Linked DNA regions of Nitratifractor salsuginis DSM 16511. The protein of the gene in region 2 interacts with the protein of the main gene of each other region in a pairwise test. Links are inferred from orthologs where the notes say so. Each region holds a gene or a part of one and is shown on either strand. Other genes may lie near its edges.

Region 1 (6,918 bases), 370 kb from region 2 along the record:
GGAGAAGGGGGTGAAACTTGCTTTCCCCACATTCAAGAGCGGGCTGCGGATCGATCCCCGGGAGCGGCTGCAATTCGAGGCCAAGGATCTGGCCCTTTGGCACCCCTATCTCCGGGGGCTCCTGCGCCTGGTGGACGGCGGTAAGATACGTATCGAAACGGCCGGAGCGAACTCGTGGAAAGTGAGCGGGACGCTGATGTGGAAGGGGAGCCCTTTCTATACCAAGAGGGGGGTGCTTACCCGTTGGCCCTTTGTCGCGGTGATCACGCCCCAGGGTGTGGAGATCGATGCCCTCGATGGGAAGCTGCATTACAGTTCCAAAGAGCAGCTTCTCCAACTGCAGGGAATCAATGTCGATGCCGAAAAGCTTTTGGCTGCGATGAAGCAGATCAAGGGGAGTGCTGCCGCAAAAGGCCGCCTTGTCGTCCTGGGGAAAAAGAGCCTGATCCGTTACGGCCCCTATGTCCTGCTGACGGATAATTATCGCCTGGTCAAACGGGGAGAAAATATCGACTTTGCCGGCGCGCTCGGCTCGGATCGCCTCAGCTTCCAAAAGCATGGAGGGGATTTGAAGATCATGGCCGAGGGGATCGGGGATCGGATGCTCCACGCGCTGATTCACTTCAACGGGATCCAGGAGGGACGTTACACGATTCACGTAACCGGCAATGATAAAAAGGGATATACCGGTGAGATCCTGATCCACGGCGGGGTTCTGCGCGGGTTCAAAGCTTATAACGATCTGATCGCACTGATCAACGCCGTGCCGGCTCTGGTGAGTTTCTCCAGTCCGGGATTCAGCCACAAGGGGTTTGAGCTCAAGCAGGGGACGATCCTCTTCACCCTCAAAGGGAAGCGCCTCAAGCTCGGTCGTATCCTACTGGTGGGCAAGTCGGCTACCGTGGCGGGCAAAGGGGTGGTGGAGCTTGACTCGAAACGGCTCGATGTGGATCTGGCGATTCGGACCGCGCGGGAGATGGGCAAAGCGCTTTCGACGATTCCGGTCGTCGGCTATATTCTTTTCGGCAAGGACAAGAGCCTCACCGCCGGCGTGAAGATCACCGGCACGCTGGACCATCCCAAAGTCCACACCAATCCCGTAGGCGAAGCGCTCCTTTACCCCCTGGAGCTTCTCAAACGCACACTGACCGCGCCTGCGCATCTCTCCGAGCCCGAGGAGGATACGGAATTGCTGACGACGCCTCCGCCGGAGCAGGCCGCACCGCTGCCGCCTCGGTTCCGGGGAAGTTCAACCCCGGAGAACAACACTTCCAAAAAACAATCCGATAACTACTGATCTGCGGAGTTATTCGTTGCGAAGCACCTTGAGGGGGTCGGTCGATGCCGCTTTCTTGGCGGGATAGAGCGCTGCGAGCAGGACGATGACGGCGGTACCCGCCAGAATCATCGCCAGATCGCTCCAGAGCAGGTCCACCGGCAGGCGGCTGGTGCCGTAGACATCGGCGGGAAGGGTGATGATGTCGAAGTGGGTGAGGACCCAGATCCCCAGGAAGCCCAGGAGCGTGCCAGCGACGATCCCGGCGGTGCCGATGGCGACGCCAAGGCGGAAGAAGATTTGCCGGATCTCCCGGCGGGTCGTTCCCAGAGTCCGCAGCAGCGCGATCTCCTTGCGGCGGCTCATCACGGTCATCAGCAGAGAGCTGACGATGTTGAGGGCCGCCACGAGGATGATGAGGAGCAGGACCAGGAAGAGGGCCTTCTTCTCCATCTGCATCGCCGAGAAGAAGTTGCCGTTTTGTTGCCACCACCCTTCGACATCGGCGTCGTCGGGGAGGAGCGCTTTGATCTCTTTGATGGCACCGAAGGGGTCGTCGGTGTAGAGATGGACTCCGTCGTAGCGGTCGGGGGCTTTCTTGAGGATTTTGTGAAAGGCTCCCAGTGTGGTATACATCAGGGCTTTGTCGTAGGCTTTGAGCCCCGAATCGAAGGTGCCCCGGAGCACAAAGCGCTTTTGCAGGGGGAGGGTTCCCAATCCGGCCGCCTGATATTGGGAGAAGAAGAGGGTGATCTTTTGCCCCGGGCGGGCGTCGAGGACCATCGCCAAATCATCGCCGGTGATCAAGTCATAACGCCCCGGCCGGGTGATATTGTGCTCTTTGAGGGTCTTGGCGAAGATCGGGTTGATGGCGGCCTCTTTGGCGAAATCGACCCCATAGAGGATTCCCCCCTCCAGGGCTTCGCCGTTGCGGGCGATCACCTGGGTGGTATAAAAGGGACTCATTTTCATTTCGGGGAAGCGTTGACGGATCTTTTTGAGGGTCGCGCGGCGCACACCGCCCGAGTAGCTGATGATGGTCAGGGGGTAATTCATGACGAAGAGCTTTTTCTCGAACTCTTTTTGCGTGCCCGTCATGATTCCCATAGCGATCATCAGGACCATCACCCCTGCCGCGATGCCCAGAAAGGCCAGCAGAGCCGAAACGAAGATAAAGGGGTTTTCGGGATCGTAGCGAAGATAGTGACGGACGATCCGCCGGACCAGGCGGGAGTCGGCGGGAAGTGCCATCAGGCGAGGAGGCCCTTCTTGGGGCCGCTTTTGCCGCAGCAGTTCTTGTATTTTTTGCCGCTGCCGCAGGGGCAGGGGTCGTTGCGCTTGGGTTTGTGGGGCGCGACGTAGGGAGTGTTCTGTGCATCGGTCGTATCGGAGGGGAGCTCCTGATATTCGTTGCTGATGAGCTCCTCTTCGGGCGGTTCGAGCTCTTCGAGCATCTTCTCGGCGGCTTCGAGCTCCTCTTCGGGGGCACTGAAGTCAAACTGGACCAGATAGAGCAGTTTGAGGGATTCGAACTTGATCCGGCGGACCAGAGCTTCGAAGAGGCGGTAACTCTCCTGTTTGTACTCGACCAGGGGGTCTTTTTGATTGTAGCCCCGCAGGCCGATTCCGGTTTTGAGCACATCCATCTCGTAGAGGTGTTCCCGCCACTCGGTATCGAGGACCTGGAGGATGAGGATCTTTTCGATCTCTTTGCGCTGCTCTTCGTCGAAGATGCTGAACTTGGCTTCATAAGTCTCTTTGAGAATTTTCAGAGTCTCTTCGCGGATCTCGTCGGCCTCTTTGCCCTTGAGCCGCTCGGGGGCGATCTCCAGGCCGGTGTACTCTTTGACCAACGCGATATAGCGATCGAGGTCGTAATCTTCGCTGGGTTGCCCGGCAAAGATCTCCGCTTCGTGGAGCAGATAATCGACCAGCTCTTCGAGGTTCTGTTGGATCTTGCCTTCGATGTCGTACTCGGGGTCGAGGAGCTGATTGCGGAAGGCATAGATCGCTTTACGCTGGTAATTGGCGACATCATCGTATTCGAGGATGTTCTTCCGCGATTCGTAGTGCATCGCTTCGACCTTTTTCTGGGCCTTTTCGATGCTGCGGGTCACCAGCTTGGATTCGATGTATTCCCCTTCCTCCATTCCCATGGAGTTCATGATCTTACCGATCCGTTCCCCGCCGAAGATCCGAAGGAGATTGTCTTCGAGGCTGAGGAAGAATTGGCTCTCTCCCGGATCGCCCTGGCGTCCGGAGCGTCCCCTCAGCTGGTTGTCGATCCGGCGGCTCTCGTGCCGCTCGGTTCCCAGGATCGCCAGGCCGCCCAGTTCACGGACTTCATCGTCGATCTTGATGTCGACCCCGCGTCCCGCCATATTGGTCGCGACGGTGACGGCGCCTTTTTGGCCGGCATCTTTGATGATCTCCGCCTCCTGCTCGTGGTTCTTGGCGTTGAGGACATTGTGAGGGATCTTCTCTTTTTTGAGCAGCTCGTGGAGCATTTCACTCTTTTCGATGGAAGCGGTTCCCACCAGGACGGGCTGGCCCTTTTCGTGGAACTCTTTGATCCGGTTGACGACCGCGTTCATTTTGTCTTTTTCAGTCTTGAAGATCAGGTCGGGCTTGTCGATACGCTTGACCGGGACGTTGGTGGGGATGGTGATGACGTCCAGGCCGTAGATTTGGCTGAACTCCGTTGCTTCGGTCTGGGCGGTTCCCGTCATTCCCGCCAGCTTCTCGTACATCCGGAAATAGTTCTGATAAGTGATCTCCGCAAGGGTCTGGGACTCTTCCTGGATCTTGACCCCTTCTTTGGCTTCCAGGGCCTGATGGAGCCCCTCACTGTAGCGGCGCCCTTCGCTGAGGCGCCCGGTGAACTCGTCGACGATGATAATTTCACCGTCACGCACGACATAATCGACATCTTTTTCAAAGAGGTTGTGGGCTTTGAGGGCCTGATCCAGGTGGTGGACCATCGCGGCGTTTTCCAGACTGAAGAGGTTGTCGACCTCGAAGAGCTTTTCCGCCTTCTCAAGCCCCTCTTCGGTCATGACGATGGTACGGTTCTTTTCGTCCACGACGAAATCGCCGGTGGTCTTCTTGGGTTCGCCGGGCTTGGTGGGGAGCTCTTCGCCCCGGACCAGTTGTCTGGCGACCGCATCGGCCTTCATATAGAGGCTCTGATCCCGCTGGGCGGGTCCGGAGATGATCAGCGGGGTCCGCGCTTCGTCGATGAGGATGGAGTCCACTTCGTCCACGATGGCGTAGTAGTGGTCCCGCTGGACCTTCTCTTCGAGGCGGACCTTCATGTTGTCCCTCAGGTAGTCGAAACCGAATTCGTTGTTGGTTCCGTAGGTGATGTCGGCATCGTATTGGGCTTTGCGCTCGAAATCGTCCTGGATCTCACTGGTGATGCAGCCGGTGCGGTAGCCGAGGAATCCATAGATCTTCCCCATATCGGCGGCATCCCGCTTGGCCAGGTAGTCGTTGACGGTGACGACGTGGACGCCGCGCCCCAACATCGCATTGAGGACCACGGGGAGGGTGGCGACGAGGGTCTTTCCCTCACCGGTTTTCATCTCGGCGATGTTCCCCTCATGGAGGACCATCCCCCCGACGAGCTGCACATCGTAGTGGCGCAGGCCCAGGACCCGTTTGCTTACTTCCCGGGTGATGGCGAAGGAGTCGTAGAGGACATCGTCCAGGCTCTTCTCCCCGGCCTGCACGGCCTGCTTGAGCTCGTCGAAGGAGGCTCTGAGCTCTTCGTCGCTCATCTTTTCATATTTGGGCTCCAGGGCATTGACCCGCTCGGCCCGTTTCATATACCGTTTGACCTTCCGATCGTTGGCACTTCCGAAGACTTTCATTACTGTATTAATCATCGTGCTTCTTTTACCTTCGTATAATATCGGGTAATTTTATCGAAAATGGGTTAATCCATGATGGCTCCACGATGGAGCGGGATAATTCGCTATGATTTCGATAAGAAAAGGAGCCCAATGTTTTTGAAATATTCTTTAATATTAATTGCACTTTTATTCACATTGAATGCCCAGGGGATCACGCTGCCCGCTGCGATGGAGGCAAAGTTCGTTCAGAAGGTCACCAACCCGAAGAAAAAAGTGATCCGCTATGAGGGAAGATTGGTGATGGATAACAAATCCCGCTTCAAGTGGAGTTACCTCAAACCGAGCAAAAAAGAGGTTTGCAGTGACGGCAAGAGGGTATTGGTGGTCGATCACGACCTGGAGCAGGTGAGTACCTACCGGATGAACCGGGGTTTCGACCTGGCGGCGGCGCTGAAGCGGGCGAAGCACTATAAAGGGCGACTCTACACCGCAGCCTATCAGGGACGAACATACACCATCGCCGTAGATCCCAAGGGGTATATCGAACAGATCGCCTACCGTGACGATATGGACAATGTGGTCAACATCCATCTCTACAATGTCCACACATACGCCAAGCCTATGCCGGCCGGACGTTTTCGCTGCACCTACCCCAAAAGCTATGACGTGATCGAAGGATAGGTGATGGAAAAAATCTTTGCCCAGTTCAACATCGACGCGATGGTCTTCGGGGCGATTGTCGCCTCGGTGGTGCTCGCCTTTATCCTGGTGGTGGTGATCTTTTCGGTCCGCTACAAGAGCCAATATGAAAAGATCGAAGACCTCAAAGAGCGTCTCAAAGAGCGGGAAGAGAAGATCGCCATGCTCGAAGAGAGCCTCAGAGAAGTCCAGATCCTCAACGCTTCCCAACGCCAGGAGATCCAGCAATACCAGGACATCGAAGAGCGCTACAAAGCCGAAAAGGCGAAGGTGGAGGAGCAATTGGCCCTTGCCAGAGAGCGCATCGAAGCCCAGCGGGAGAAGATCGCCGATCTGGAGGGGAAACGCAAAGAGTTGGAAGTGACCCTGGAAAACACCCGGGAGAACCTGGCCAAGGCCAACGAAGAGATCGAAAATGTCCGCAAGCGCAACGAATTCTGGGTGGAACAGCTCTCGGAGCTGCGCACCAAACACGAAGCGATCAAGTCGCGGCTGAGGCGTTATGAGAGCTGAGCGTTGAGCGTTGAGTGTTGAGATTATGACGTTCTATCGATGATATATCGGACGGCATTGAGGTAGCTTTTGGTGTTGAGTTCTGCTCTCTTGTAGGCGATGTCGAAGGCTGTGCCGTGGTCGACGCTGGTACGCAGGATGGGCAGATTGAGGGAGACGTTGATACTCTCGTCGAAGTGCAGGGCTTTGAGGGGGATCAGGCCCTGATCGTGGTACATCGCCACGAAATAGTGAAAACGGCGGCGCATAGCGGGGGTGAAGGCGGTGTCGGGAACCAATGGCCCTTCAAAGGGCCGATTTTGGATTTTGGATTTTGGATTTTGGATGATGCGGTTGGCGTTGTCGATGGCGGCTTCGATGATACGCTCTTCGTCGCCCAGGACGCCATGATCCCCGGCGTGGGGGTTGAGGCCGAGCACGGCGATCTCTTCGGCGCCGGTTTCTCGTTGAAAGTCGAGGAGAAAGCGGGTGAGCCTCTCCTCATTCATCGCTTCGGGGACCTCCTTGAGAGGGATATGTTCGGTGTAGAGTCCCACATACATCTGGGGGCAGCCGAGCATCATAATCGCTTCCCGG
Region 2 (7,459 bases):
CTCTGACCGATCCTTCGATCGACGTGCCTACCGAGGGGTTGGAGCCCGGGGTGCCGGTGACCTATGTCCCTTTTCGCAACGGGATCTTCCTCTCCATCGCCGCGGCCATCGCCGAAAAGCATGGAGCCGAAGCGATCGTCATCGGGGTTGTCGAGGAGGACAGCAGCGGATACCCCGATTGCCGGGAGAGTTATATCCGGGCGATGGAAAAGGCGATCAACCTCGGTACCAAAGAGGAGACGAAGATCACGATCAAAATGCCTCTGGTCCATCTGCGCAAATCGGAGATCGTCACCAAGGCGCTGGAGATCGGGGTCGACCTCTCCCACACCTGGAGCTGCTACAAAGAAGAGGAAGCGGCTTGCGGAGTCTGCGACAGTTGCCGGCTGAGGCTGGAGGGGTTCAAACAGGCCGGGGTGGAAGATCCCATTCGCTACGCAGAATCAAAGAACGATTAACGATACCCCGGGATCAATCCGGGTAGCGGATCACCTCGGGGTCGTCGGTGATGTGCTGCCGGAGCTGAGGGGTGGACCGCTCCTGCGACTCATCGAAAAGGGGCCGGTCGGGTGTCCGGATGGTAGAGCTCTTTCGACGCTGACGTGGAACGGGATGGTAGGAGTAGGTGGGATCGTCGCTCCAGTGTTGAGGGCGGCAGACGGTGCGTCCTTTTATCCAGCCCGCCCGATAGTTTGGCGAAGAGGCGGAGAGACGGTAGTCTTTTCGGAAGGTTCCGCTGCCGGTTTTGCAGCCGTCCCGAATGCCCTGCCGCAGAGCCGGATCGTCGACGCGTCCGAAGTCGTGGCCCTGGACACAGAGGTGACCGGCCCTTTGGCTGCCGGGGGAACAGGGGGGCAGAGAAGGGGCACAGCCCTGAATCAGCGGTAACAGCGTGGCAATCAAAGTGCCTGTTTTTATATACTTTCGCATAGGGACTCCCGGAATTTTTATGATATTCTATCGCAGAGACGGAAAATTTCTGTATTAAATTCTATGAATATTCAAAGGTGACCATGCGCTATCTCCTTGCGATTTCTTTGCTCTTTTCGCTTTCTTTGCCGGTGCTCGGCTTCGATCGGGGAGGGGCCAAAGCGGTCAATCTCCTGCGGCGCAGTGCGGGGATGATCCCTCTGAAAAATGATTATACCCTCTCCCGTTCGGCCTACCATCACGCCAAATACCTGGGCCGCCTCCATCGCAAAGGGCATCTGGAACGTCCCGGCTCCGCCTACTATACCGGCCGCACACCTTTTGACCGGATGGTTCAGGCAGGGTATCCCTCCCGGGCCGGTGTGGAGAATATCTCTTACGGCGATTCCACTTATACCCATTCGGTGGGGGTATTGATGTCGACCCTCTACCACCGGCTCGCTTTTCTCGATTTTCGTATCGACAGCCTGGGCAGCAGTGAATACGGCAACCGTCGGGGCCGGATCTATGTCTACGATATGGCCTCTTCGGCGGTGGCGAAACTCTGCCGGGAGCATCCCAAAGGCGGAGGCCGGGAGGTCTACGGAGTCTGCGCCAATGGGCAGGGCTTGCCGCTGGGTCCTTTCCGGCAAGCCCTGGCGGAGGTGGAACGTCGCAATCCCGCCCTGGTCCTCTGGCCGCCGCCGGGAGCCCGGAGGGTGCCGCGCACCTTTATCCGGGAGACACCGGACCCGATTCCGGGGATTTATCACGCGGGCTATCCCGTGACGGTGCAGTTCAACCCGGCCCGCTACCGCCGGGTTCGGATGAAGAGTTTTCGTCTTCTCGACGGAAAGGGCAGAGTGGTTCCTTCCAAGATCCTCACATCACGGAACGATCCCCATCACAAACTCTCCCCTTATGAGTTTGCTTTGATCCCATTGCGCCGCCTTGCGCCTCATACGCGATACACTGCGGTATTTACCGGGACGGCTGACAATAAAAGGATCGAGAAACGGTGGCAATTCACGACAGGGGGCTAAGGGGTTTTTGTGAAAAAGATTGAAGAGTACGGAACCCCTTTTCAGCGCGAAGTCTGGGAAGCTTTACGTTGGATTCCCCAAGGTTTTGTGACGACCTACGGAGCGATCGCGCAGTACCTGGGCCGGCCTCGGGCCGTGCGGGCTGTGGGAACGGCCGTGGGCCGCAATCCCTACGCCCCCGAGGTCCCCTGCCATCGTGTCGTCCGTGCCGACGGGAAGGTCGGGAATTACAGCGGCGGAGAAGGAGTTGCGACCAAGATTGCTCTTTTGGAAAAGGAGGGAGTGGAGATCAGAGAGGGGCGCGTCGTGGATTTCGCGAAACGTCTCTACCGTTTCGACGATCAGCAGGTGACGAGGTCGGAGGGGAGCTGATCCCTCTGGTCGGGGAAGATACTCTCCACGTTGAGCTCGGGGTGGATCAGCTCTCTGAGTTTTTTCTGGATCACCATTTTGGTAGTCATAACGCTCATAGAACAGCCGTTGCAGGTGCCGCCGAGCTCCACATAGGCCGTTCCGTTCTTGACTCCCAGGAATCCCATGGTTCCCTCATGGGATTTGACATACTCTTCGATGGAGGGAAGGTAGTTCTTGATAGCGACACAGAGGTCTTCATCGCTGAAAGGCATCATCGGAGAATCTCCTATATCTGATAAATTTTGTCAGAATATAGCCAAAGATGTTTAAAGGAAGCTAAAAGTGCGTTGTCTCAGTTGTCGAGGTTGGAGTCGTGATGTGATCTGCCCTGTCTGTCGGGAAACGCTGCTGGCCCCGAAGGTCTCCACACGCAGGATCGGCAGTATGGATGTGGTGAGTTTTTTCCGTTATCAGAATATCGATCAGCTGCTTCTGAGTAAGCACAAAGCCCTGGGATATCGGATCTATCGCTTCTTCGGCCGGAGGTATCTACGCCCATTCCTCCAGGCTTTTGCCGAGGGGTTGGAGGCGCCAGCCCATCTCCTCCCCGTGGACGATCTGCCTCAGGGGGGATACTCCCATACAGCGGCTATGGCTCATACCGTCGCCGTAGAGAAGATCCGTCCGCTCTATGGAGCACTTCGTGCCCAAAACCGGGTCCGCTACGCCGGGAAGAGCCTACGCTTCCGGCTGGAGAACCCAAGGGATTTTCACTATTCGGGCCCCAAAGGGGTCGATGTGATCCTCCTCGACGATATCATCACCACCGGCTCGACCCTTTCCGAAGCGAAGCAGGTTCTTACAGCCGGCGGGGTCAATGTACTTTTCGCACTAACGATCGCTGATGCAAGGGAGAACTAGCTGCCTAATGACGCTATAACCTCTTTGAGTTGTTCTGGAATGCGTCGTGGTCGGCCCATTACCACATAGACAAGCAGTACCTTCATCGAGAATATCCTCTCCTCTCCCCGAAAGATCTGCTGTTCAAGTAGGATACTGCTGTGTCGCTCCTCCAAAAGATCGGTACGCACCTCCAATAGATCCCCGAGCTTCGCCATCCCGACAAAGTCCGCTTCGACTCTCCGCACCACAAAACCGATCTCCTCTTCGCCATAGGGCATTATCCCCCGCTGAAAGAAGATTTCGCTTCGGGCACGTTCGCAGTATTTCAGATAGTTAGCGTGATAGACAATGCCGCCGGCGTCCGTATCCTCATAATAGATCCGTATTTTCACTATCTAGCCCCCGTATATTGGGCATTTTAAAGGCTCCCATCTTCGAGTGTGCCCAAAACTGTGCCCATTTTTTTCTATTTTCTTAAGCCGTATCTCGTCATAAAAAATTAATCTTTGCTTATGTTGTCACGTGGAAGGGTTGTCCTGATCTGCTTAGGCATGTAATATCTAAATTGTTTGGGATAGATGAAAAAGTCCACATTTCCACATTGCTCAGAAATGTTGTTCCAGGATTGTATATTCAGATGGAGTTTTAAGACACCGAGGGTCGGAAATTTTCCAATATTATCTTTGACTAAAAAATTAGCCAACTCAGTCAAAGCAGGATTGTGCCCGACTATAAAAATTTTATTATAGTTGTCTTCTTGAAGTGTCAATGTATTCAAAAGTGTTTCAGGGCGTGTGTTATATAGTTCATTCATATAATGAACTTTTCCCGAATAACCGATTTTATCGGCAAGATAATCAGCTGTTATTTGAGCCCTGAGCGCTGGGCTGGAGAGAATCAGATCCGGTTTGATATTTTGTAGCGACATATATGAGCCGATCGTTTTGAGGTCTTTAAAACCTCTTTTTTTCAAGCCTCTCTCAAAGTCACTTAGCTTTCCATCGCTCCAGTCCGATTTTGCATGACGTATTAAATATAAAGTTTTTATATCACATCCCTTGCTTCATTTGATTCTAAACAACTGAGATTGTTTAAAGTTCTTTCATGGCCTGTGACATATTTTTGACCGCTTTTTCCATAATCATTTTGGCAAGAGCAACATTGCCGTCATCTCTAAAAATAGCAAATGTGGTTAGTTTGGAAAAGTTATCTCCAGAAGTATCCCCCGAAGAGTTTACCAAAAAGACATGACCGTCCTCTGTCCTCGCTTCAACCAAAGAAGCCTCGGCAAAACCGACGTCTAATGAGGATTCTGAAATCATTCTAAAGGCATCGTTGAAAATACTTGCGGAATATGCGATATCAACATTCGTATTTTCCTCATCCATGTACAAAGTTTCCCCTGAGAAATTAAGTACGGCTGAACCAAGATATCCGTTTACGGAACGGAGTCGTTTCATTGCTTGATCGAATTCAATCATTTCTTATCCTTTTATTTAAATTTATGCATTAACTATTTTGGATTTTATCCATCACTTCATTAAATGTATCAAATGAAGCACCTTGTTCTTCCAAAAATTCTTCGAGAAGTTTGGCAGAGGCTTCCATACCTCCTTCCTTTTCCGCCTCTAAAAGCTTTTTATAGAGTGGTTCAATTACTGTTCTGGCATTTGGGGATACTGCCTTTCTTGTAGAAACATAATTCCTGAAAGATCCATCAGGATTGGTGGCTACTCTCACATGTGCATAGACCCAGTAGTAAGCCCCATCTTTGGAGAGATTTTTTACGAAGGCTTTAACGTCTTTCCCTGCCTTGATTTGGTCCCAAAGAAATTTGAAGATGATTTTTGGCATATCCGGATGCCTTACTATTGAGTGAGGTTTATCCAATAATTCACCTTGAGTATATCCTGACAGCTTCACAAAAATCGGATTAGCATAAGTAATATTTCCTTCCGCATCACCCTTCGTAACGATAATGTCGACCTTTTTGACTTCATGCTCTATATCGGTTGGTGTCGTGCTCACAAAAACTCCTTCTGTAGAATTGTAAAAATTGTGTTTAATTATAATTTATAATTGGAATTATAGCTTGAAAAGTATATTATACTATATAAAGCTATAGAAGTCATTTAAGATTATTCCTGCCTCAATAATTTTCATATTCGGAGAATATTTTTTTAATATCCATAATTTTAAATGGCTTTTTAACAAATGAATTATAAAGATTCTTCTCCTCTTCTGTCAAAGTAATGTCACCTGTAATGGACACAGAGTATATTGGCTTTATATGTGTATGTTTTGACTCAAGTTCTCTATAATATTTTAATAATTTTGATCCTATTATTTTTGGCATATTTTGGTCTATGAAAACAATATCGTAAGGTTCCCCTTTTTTGAGTGCATTGTACATCATCTTTATTGCATTCTCCGCATCTGTTTCATATGTTGGATCGCAGTATATTCCCTCCAACATAAATTCTAACAATTTTATATTGACTTTATTATCATCTATAATAAGCACTTTCGGTTTTTTCCTTGACGAAACGAAACTATATAAAGTGTCATAATAGTATGAATTTTTAGATATTATAGTAAAATCTTTGAATTTTTCTTTAGAAGAAACGGACAATAATTTCTCTTCAAATATTAAAAGTTTGATTTCTTTCTCTTTGGATAGAGAGACAATCTCATCATTTAATTTATGTTCAAAACATATGAGATGAGTAGTGTTTGTAGCTATCTTGTCGGATATAGTAATTTTATTATCAGGAATCCCTGATTCTTGCAAAAATTTTGATATGTAATAAATATTTGGATCATCGGCGTTGTTTGTATATAATAAAATATTTTTATTAATGTTTGTGAATTTTGGATAAATAGGTTCATAATTTGCGATCTCTATAGGTATATCAAAATAGAAAATACTGCCTCTATCTACTTGACTCTTGAGTTCGAGCCTTCCTCCTAAATCTTTGACATATTTCGAACTGATAGCCAGACCTAGTCCAGTTCCTCCATAGTGAATTTTCGTATCTTCGTCTGCTTGTTTAAAAGCCTCAAAGATCTCCTGTTGTTTATCCTCTGGAATGCCGATACCTTCATCTTCAATAGTAAATTTCATACGTTTCATTCTTTTATCAAATGTAACTTCAAATTTTATACTCTTTCCAGGAGGAGTGAATTTGTATGCATTCCCTATAAGATTTATTAAAATTCTTTTCAGTTTTATGTCAAAAATCCTAATCCCTTTAGGAATATTCGGATCAATAGAGACAATATAGTCGATGCCTTTTTCCGTCATATTGGCAGTAAAAAGGTTTGAGATGTCCGAAAGGTATTTTGAAGTGATAATTTCTGATATTTTTGTATTTTCAGTTTCATTTTTTGATTGTAAATGTTCCAAGATTCCATCTACTAAAGTATTAATGTATTCTGCGCTCTCTTTTGCTCCAGACAAAAGTGATATTAATTTTTTATTATCAAGATGTTCTTCCATCAATTCCAAAAAACCTGAAAGATTATTGGCCGGTGTTCTTATATCATGAATAGTATTGGCCAAAAACATTAAAATATCTTTGGAATCTCCATTGGAATTTTCCTCCTTTTCTTCAACCGCTTCGTTGATTAAATCAACAATCTCGGATTCCTCATATTCAATACCTCCCTTTTTTGTATTCAAGAGAATGGATACCAATTTGATTAAATAAGGGGAAAGTGATTCAAGAAGATCCAGATCTTTTTTTGTATAAGATAGAGAGTTTTTTATACTGCGTGACAACCTCACAATCGCAAGAATATTGTCATTCTCAACGATTGGGTATACGAGTTGAGATCTAATTTTAAAATTTTCAGGGTTATCGATAGATTCCTGGAAATATTTTTCACTCTTTACATGATTATAAAGACCAGGCTTCTTTGTTAAATAGCTTACACCGAGCAGGCCAGTGGGATTGTTCATAGAAATTTCAATAGTTTTATCTCCTATCTCATATAGTGTATTCTTTTCCTTATTCACAATAAAAAACGATACATAATCTGATAAAAACATTTCAGATAATATATTTCTTATTATCTGGTTTATTTCGACAGGGTCTTCAGTTTTGGAGATTTCCTGCATCCCTTTTATAAGTACGTTGATTAAAGCTGTCGCGTTTCTCAAGGTAATCCTTCTTGATTCAGATACTTTAATTCGAAATTATATTATACATAAAACTAATAAAATATGTATATAAATCCAGTATTTCAAG

What was found. The genes of interacting proteins can lie anywhere in the genome.
Region 1: the proteins of NITSA_RS07695 (region 2) and secA interact in binary tests that used the Escherichia coli proteins (3 or more experiments, as listed by UniProt). The link is inferred for Nitratifractor salsuginis DSM 16511 from one-to-one orthologs.

The regions. Positions count from the first base shown.
Region 1 is NC_014935.1:1,152,214-1,159,131, reverse strand. The notes cover bases 2,327-5,539. They hold secA (preprotein translocase subunit SecA), read right to left. Parts: upstream 5,164-5,539; coding sequence 2,527-5,163; downstream 2,327-2,526. Other genes in these bases: lolA (LolA-like outer membrane lipoprotein chaperone), read left to right, coding at 5,281-5,539; NITSA_RS05835 (ABC transporter permease), read right to left, coding at 2,327-2,527. Outside these bases: NITSA_RS05840 (YhdP family protein), read left to right, coding at 1-1,297; more of NITSA_RS05835, read right to left, coding at 1,307-2,326; more of lolA, read left to right, coding at 5,540-5,811; NITSA_RS05820 (hypothetical protein), read left to right, coding at 5,815-6,342; pdxA (4-hydroxythreonine-4-phosphate dehydrogenase), read right to left, coding at 6,366-6,918. UniProt on the Escherichia coli protein: Required for protein export, interacts with the SecYEG preprotein conducting channel.
Region 2 is NC_014935.1:1,519,488-1,526,946, reverse strand. Bases 1,913-4,771 are described here. They hold NITSA_RS07695 (YbgC/FadM family acyl-CoA thioesterase), read right to left. Parts: upstream 3,602-4,771; coding sequence 3,224-3,601; downstream 1,913-3,223. Other genes in these bases: NITSA_RS07680 (PAS domain-containing protein), read right to left, coding at 4,719-4,771; NITSA_RS07685 (hypothetical protein), read right to left, coding at 4,301-4,690; NITSA_RS07690 (SixA phosphatase family protein), read right to left, coding at 3,709-4,239; NITSA_RS07700 (ComF family protein), read left to right, coding at 2,649-3,227; NITSA_RS07705 (NifU family protein), read right to left, coding at 2,294-2,581. In the rest of the region: 7-cyano-7-deazaguanine synthase QueC, read left to right, coding at 1-458; NITSA_RS07720 (hypothetical protein), read right to left, coding at 472-930; more of NITSA_RS07715, read left to right, coding at 1,014-1,912; more of NITSA_RS07680, read right to left, coding at 4,772-5,237; NITSA_RS07675 (ATP-binding protein), read right to left, coding at 5,359-7,371.